DNA from 3 places in the Modestobacter sp. KNN46-3 genome. Region 3 is predicted to be linked to each of the others. Evidence: riboswitches for the same ligand, from Rfam matches in the RefSeq annotation. Region 3 holds a riboswitch; each other region holds the start of a gene.
The links. Region 3 has a riboswitch for thiamine pyrophosphate ahead of thiC (phosphomethylpyrimidine synthase ThiC). Riboswitches for the same ligand answer to the same signal wherever they lie in the genome.

Region 1 (2,258 bases), on a different contig from region 3:
CGGCACGTGGCCGGGGCCTTCGACCATGACCTGGACGTCGTACTCCCAGGCGATCCTGGTGAGTTCGCCGAGCGTGCGTAGTTCGCTGAACTGAGCCTCATCGTTGGCGTCGGCGATGCAACCCGGTCGCAGCCCGTCACCGAGGGAGAACGTGACGTCATAGGCAGCCATCAACTCGCACATCTCCCGGAAGTGCGTGTACAGGAAGTTCTCCTGGTGGTGGGCCAGGCACCAGGCGGCCATGATCGACCCGCCGCGGGACACGATCCCGGTCTTGCGGCCCGCGGCCAGCGGCACGTAGCGCAGCAGCACCCCGGCGTGCACGGTGATGTAGTCCACGCCCTGCTCGAACTGCTCGACCAGGGTGTCCCGGTACACCTCCCAGGACAGGTCCTCGGCTTTGCCGTTGACCTTCTCCAGCGCCTGGTAGATCGGCACCGTGCCGATCGGCACCGCGCTGTTGCGGATGATCCACTCCCGGGTGGTGTGGATGTTGCGCCCGGTGGACAGGTCCATGACCGTGTCGGCGCCCCACCGGGTCGCCCAGGTCATCTTCTCCACCTCCTCCTCGATGGAGGAGGCGACCGCCGAGTTGCCGATGTTGGCGTTGATCTTCACCAGGAAGTTCCGGCCGATCGCCATCGGCTCGGATTCGGGGTGGTTGACGTTGGCCGGCAGCACCGCCCGGCCACGGGCGATCTCGGACCGGACGTGCTCGACGTCCACGCCCTCCCGCAGTGCCACGAACTCCATCTCCGGGGTCACCTCGCCCCGGCGGGCGTAGGCCAGCTGGGTGACCGTCGCGCCCGGCCGTGCCCGGCGCGGCTGGTGCGCGACGGTGAAGACGCTGTCCAGGTCGCGGGTGTCGGTCGGCTTGCGGCCGTTGTCCACCGGCTGCACCGGTCGGCCCTCGTAGGACTCGGTGTCGGCGCGCTCGCCGATCCACTCCTCGCGCAGCCGAGGCAGCCCGCGATGGATGTCGGTGGGCACGGCCGGGTCGGTGTAAGGGCCGGAGGTGTCGTAGAGGACCACGCTGTCGCCGGTGGACAGCCCCACCTCACGCATCGGAACCCGCAGATCCGGGCGGCTACCGGCCAGGTAGGTCTTACGGGAACCGGGGAAATCGCCATCCGCAGTCGTGGGCTGGCGGTGGACAGCAGTCATCGAGGAAGTCCTCCCTACGCCGGTGCTAACCGGATCAGGTACGAACGGTCGACGGCCGATCCAGCCGCCCTCTCAGCCTCGGCACGTGAGGCTCCCGCGGGTCGGCGCCCACCCTAGACACAGCACTCTGCCCACCGCAGGCGGGGTGGGCAGAACGGAACGAACAGGTGTCTCACTTCCTTAGAGTGAGACACCCCGCGAGCCGGCCGACCGGTCATGTGACATGCAGCGGAAATTTGCGCGGTCCTGGCAGCGCTATGTGGACCGTCTGTCGCTGTCCGAACGACTTGTCCGGTTGAGGATCGGCCAACGAGACGGCGGTGAGGGCTCTGACGTAGCTCAGCGTGCGAGGCGGATGTCGACTTCGCGTTCCACGTAGTCCCACTCCGGGGTCGCGCGGAGCCGGGACACCAGCTCCTCGAACGCAGGCGCATCGCGGGGGCTGTACTCGAACCAGGTGAGGAAGTCGAAGGGCTCGTCCAGATCGCGGCCGTGGTAGAGCCGGCGGGCCACCGCAGGCAGGTACTGCATCCCGATGTTGATGTGGTGGGAGGTCTCCTCGAACAGCTCCCGCCGCTCGTCCTGGGCCAGAGCCCACCACTCGTGGGACTTGATGATCGGAATCAGCGCGGCGCGGGTGGCTTCCGGGCGACCGAGTCCGGCCTGCCGAGCCGAGAGCGTTTCCTGCTCGTCGCGCCGGGTGTAGCGGTTGTTACTGGCCCGTCCTCGCAGCATCCAAGCGGCATCGAGGTTGCCCGCGCCCGCCGAGTCCTCGAAGACAGCGAGCCGGGGCACCATCGGCAGAGACGGCCCGGTCACCGGGTCAATGCTCTCGACTTCCCAAGATCCCACCTCGCCTCCAACAAATACGGTCGGCGGCATGCCACCACGCTAACCTGCCTCTTCCCCCGGGCGGTGTCCTCCCGCGGCACTTGCTCGCTCGACGATTCGGTGACGCCGCACACCCGCCCATCGTCGGCCAACGTGTCCCTTCACAGGCGGCGGCGATCGCGGCACCGAGGGCGGAGGCGGCGGCCAGCTCCCGCCCGGCGAGCCGCCGCTGGCTGGTGGACCCACCGGAGGAAGAGGACGGA
Region 2 (2,258 bases), on a different contig from region 3:
CGGTCGGGCACAGCCGCCGTCCCGGGCCAGCAGCGCCCGCCGCTGCGTCACGGTGGCCAGCCGCCGGCGCCGTCCGAGCGCGAGCGGCTGACCGTTCCGCTCGACGATCACCGTCAGCGCCGCCTCGCAGGCCATCCGCCGCACCTGCGCCGGGGTGAGCGCCGGGCCGCCCTCCAGGTGCGCCCGCCCCGCGGCGGCGTCGTCGGCCAGGACGTCGGCGTCCACGTGCACCACCACCTCCCGGCGCGGCGGGTCGCCCGCCCGTCGCCCGGTGTCGGCGGCGACCTCGGCCAGCTGGGCCAGCGCCCGGCAGCGACGCGCGCTCATCCGTTCCCGCGGGAACGTCTCAGGGTCCGCCGGGCAGTCGGCGGCGGCAGCGGCCCGGGTCGTGGCGGCGCGTTCCCGGCGGGCGTCGCGCTCGGCCAGCGACTCGACCGACGCCAGCAGCGCCGCGCCGGCCTCGCCGTCCATCCGGACCTGCAGCACGAGCATCCCGTCGGCGTCCCAGTGCCACTGGAAGGACCGCTTCTCCGCGACCAGCTCCTCGTCGACGGCGTCCGACCGGCGCCAGGCGCGCACCACCCGCTCCACCTGGGACGCCGTGGCGTGCCGCGCCAGCTCGACCAGCTCGACCTCGGTGCCGGCGTCTGCCACCCGGCTGATCGCCCGCACCTTGGAGTACGACAACCGCCCCGCGGCGAACGCCTCCGCCGTCACCGGCAGCGAGCCCAGCGCCCGGGCGACCCGCACGTGCTCCCGCGCGGCACCCGGGCTCATCCCGCACTGCCAGGCCAGCCAGTGCGCACAGCTCTGCACGCCGACCTCGCCCCAGCCCTCGCGGGCGTCGAACTCCGCGACCAGCCGCAGCCAGGCAGCGGTCGCCGCTGCCAGCCGCACCGCCCCCGACCGGATCTCCCGGGCCAGCTCCTCGACCGACCGCTGACCCGTCAGGTCGAGCTCCGTCACGTCGAACCCAGACACGTCCTGCACCGCCACGACTGCACCCATGCCGCGACGCTGGCACCCGGGTACGACAGAACCGCAGCTCAGCGACCCGTCGGTGGAAGGGCCGCCGGGAGCGGTGTTAGCGTCGGGAGCTGACACGGGGTGTCCCACCGGGGACTGAGAGCACACCCGTCGAACCTGCTCCAGTTGGTACTGGCGAAGGGATGTCACGGCGATGGACGCCATCGATCTGCGCGCCGCCGGCACGGCGCTGCGCGACTCCGCACCCCTGGTGCACTGCCTGACCAACACGGTCGTGCAGACGATCACCGCCAACGCGCTGCTGGCGATCGGCGCTGCACCGGCCATGGTCGACGACCCGGCCGAGGCCGGCGAGTTCGCCGCCGTCGCCTCCGCGGTGCTGGTCAACGTGGGCACGGTGCAGCAGCGCACCGCCGAGGCGATGCGGCTCGCCGCCCGCACCGCCGGCGAGGTGGGCACCCCGTGGGTGCTGGACCCGGTGGCCGTCGGCGGGCTCACCTTCCGCACCGAGCTCGCCGCCGACCTGGTCGAGCTGCGCCCGACCGTCGTCCGGGGCAACGCCTCGGAGGTGCTGGCCCTGGCCGGCGCCGGCAAGGGCGGCCGCGGCGTGGAGAGCACCGACTCCCCGGAGGCCGCGCTGGAGACGGCGCAGGAGCTGGCCCGCCGGACCGGCGGCGTCGTCGCGGTCAGCGGCCCGGTCGACGTCGTCACCGACGGGGAACGGGTCGTCCGGGTGGGCGGCGGGTCGCCGCTGCTCACCCGCACCACCGGCGCCGGCTGCGCGCTCGGCGGCATCGTCGCCGCCTACGCCGCCACCACCGGTGACCCGCTCACCGCCGTGGTCGCCGCCCACGCGCACGTGGCGCTGGCCGCCGAGGCCGCCGCCGGGCTCGCCGCCGGGCCGGGCACGTTCGCCGCGCTGTGGCTGGACGCGCTGGACGCGGTCGACGGCGACGCACTCGCCCGCGCCGACGTCCGCAGCGCATGAGGGCCGGCTTCGACCCGCGGCTCTACCTGGTCACCGACACGCTGCTCTGCGCGCCCCGGTCGGTGCCCGAGGTGGTCGCCGCCGCCGTCTCCGGTGGGGTGACCGCCGTCCAGGTGCGGGACAAGACCGCCGGCCGGCGCGACCTGCTGGCCCTCACCCGCGCGGTGCAGGAGGTGCTCCGGCCGACCCCGCACGTGCGGCTGGTCGTCAACGACGCCGTCGACGTCGCGCTGCTCACCGGGGCCGACGGCGTGCACGTGGGCCAGGACGACCTGCCGGCCAC
Region 3 (2,258 bases):
TGACGTCGTAGGCGGCCATCAGTTCGCACATCTCGCGGAAGTGCGTGTAGAGGAAGTTCTCCTGGTGGTGGGCCAGGCACCAGGCCGCCATGATCGAGCCGCCGCGGGACACGATGCCGGTCTTCCGGTTCGCCGCCAGCGGGACGTAGCGCAGCAGCACCCCGGCGTGCACGGTGACGTAGTCGACGCCCTGTTCGAACTGCTCCACGAGCGTGTCCCGGTAGGCCTCCCAGGACAGGTCCTCGGCCTTGCCGTTCACCTTCTCCAGCGCCTGGTAGATGGGCACGGTGCCGATCGGGACGGCGCTGTTGCGGATGATCCACTCCCGGGTGGTGTGGATGTTGCGGCCGGTCGAGAGGTCCATGACGGTGTCGGCGCCCCAGCGGGTGGCCCAGGTCATCTTGTCCACCTCCTCCTCGATGGAGGAGGCGACCGCACTGTTGCCGATGTTGGCGTTGATCTTGACGAGCAGGTTGCGGCCGATCGCCATCGGCTCGGACTCCGGGTGGTTCACGTTGGCCGGCAGCACCGCGCGGCCGCGGGCGATCTCGCTGCGGACGTGCTCGACGGAGACCCCCTCCCGCAGCGCCACGAACTCCATCTCGGGGGTGACCTGGCCGCGGCGGGCGTAGGCGAGCTGGGTGACCGTCGTCCCCGGCAGGCCGCGGCGGGGACGGTGGGCGGCAGCGAAGACGCTGTCCAGGTCCCGGGTGTCACCCGGGCGGCGCCCGTTGTCCACCGGCTGCACCGCGCGGCCCTCGTAGCTCTCCGTGTCGGCGCGCTCGGTGATCCAGTCCTCCCGGTGCCGGGGCAGCCCGGCCCGGATGTCGGTGTGCACCGCCGGGTCGGTGTACGGGCCCGAGGTGTCGTAGAGCACCACGCTGTCGCCGGTGGACAGCTGCACCTCGCGCATCGGGACCCGCAGGTCCGGGCGGCTGCCCTGCAGGTGGGTCTTGCGGGAGCCGGGGAACTCGGTGCCCTCGGTCTGTGGCCGGTGCTGGACGTCCGTCATCAGGGGTTCCTCCCTACGCCGGTGTTAACCGGATCAGGTGCGAACGGTCAGCGGCCGGTCCTGCCGCCCTCTCAGCCTCGGTACGCGAGGCTCCCGCGGGTCGACACGGACCCTAGGCCCAAGCGGGTGCTCCTGCCCAGCCCTGACCCGGCGCGGTCGGGGATCGGACGACGGGGGGCGATCAGCCGGTCATGAAGCCGCTCTCGTAGGCAGCGATGACCGCCTGAGTGCGGTCCCGCGCACGGAGCTTGAGCAGCACGCTGCTGACGTGCGTCTTCACCGTCTCGCGGCTGAGGAACAGCTCGGTGGCGATCTCGGCGTTGGACAGCCCGCCCGCCACCAGCCGCAGCACGTCGGCCTCGCGGCCGGTCAGCTCCGGCAGTGCGGCCGGCCCTCGGGCGCGGGAGGGCGCGTGCGAGGCGATGAGCCGCCGGGTCAGGTCCGGGAGCACCAGGGTCGTCCCCCGGGCGACGACCCGGATGGCGTCGACGAGCGAGTCCGGCTCCGACCGCTTCAGCGCGAAGCCGCTCGCCCCGGCCTGCAGCGAACGGAACAGGTAGTCGTCGTCCTCGAACGTGGTCAGGACCAGCACGCGGGGGCGCTGCGGGTCACGGGCGACCAGCTCCGCGGTCGCCGCGATGCCGTCCATGTCGGGCATCCGGACGTCCATGAGGACGACGTCCGGATCGGTGTCGGCCGCGACGGCCAGCGCCTCCCGGCCGGTGCCGGCATCGCCCACGACGGCCAGGTCGGGCTCGCTCTCCAGGATCACCCGCAGCCCGGAGCGGACGAGCACGTCGTCGTCCACGAGCAGCAGCCGCAGGGCGGTCACGCCGCACCCGACAGCGGCAGGGTGACACACAGGTCGAACCCGCCGGCCGGCGTCCGTCCGGCGGTGAGCGTGCCGCCGACGGCGGTCGCCCGCTCCCGTAGGCCGGCCAACCCGCGGCCGCCGCCGGGGCCCGGGCGGCCGTCGTGCTGGGAGACCGGTTCGTTGCACACGCGGACGACGAGGGTGTCCCCGCTGCGGACGACCTCGGCGACCGTCCGCGGGGTGCCCGCGTGCCGCAGCACGTTCGTCGTCCCCTCCTGGACCACCCGGTAGGCCAGCTCCTGGACACCGGCGGGCACGTCGTCGACGTCGCCGCCCACCACGAGCTCGACGGGCAGGCCGCCGTCGCGGAGTCCGGCAAGCAGGTCCTCGAGGTCGTCCAGCGACGGCGCGGCGAACGGGGCGGGGTCACGG

Region 1: linked by a shared signal. The riboswitch ahead of thiC (phosphomethylpyrimidine synthase ThiC) and the one ahead of thiC (phosphomethylpyrimidine synthase ThiC) in region 3 are both predicted to bind thiamine pyrophosphate.
Region 2: linked by a shared signal. The riboswitch ahead of thiM (hydroxyethylthiazole kinase) and the one ahead of thiC (phosphomethylpyrimidine synthase ThiC) in region 3 are both predicted to bind thiamine pyrophosphate.

What each region holds. Positions count from the first base shown of each region.
Region 1 covers NZ_JAAKGN010000122.1:12,560-14,817, reverse strand. Annotated here, with positions in the region: partial or broken gene thiC (phosphomethylpyrimidine synthase ThiC) at 1-1,119, opposite strand, end outside; TPP riboswitch at 1,159-1,272, opposite strand; gene G5C62_RS20110 (chlorite dismutase family protein) at 1,504-2,046, opposite strand.
Region 2 covers NZ_JAAKGN010000063.1:17,706-19,963, reverse strand. Annotated here, with positions in the region: gene G5C62_RS14500 (HNH endonuclease signature motif containing protein) at 1-1,008, opposite strand, end outside; TPP riboswitch at 1,094-1,187, shown strand; gene thiM (hydroxyethylthiazole kinase) at 1,181-1,975, shown strand; gene thiE (thiamine phosphate synthase) at 1,972-2,258, shown strand, end outside.
Region 3 covers NZ_JAAKGN010000001.1:68,599-70,856, reverse strand. Annotated here, with positions in the region: gene thiC (phosphomethylpyrimidine synthase ThiC) at 1-1,012, opposite strand, end outside; TPP riboswitch at 1,006-1,119, opposite strand; gene G5C62_RS00365 (response regulator transcription factor) at 1,194-1,844, opposite strand; gene G5C62_RS00360 (sensor histidine kinase) at 1,841-2,258, opposite strand, start outside.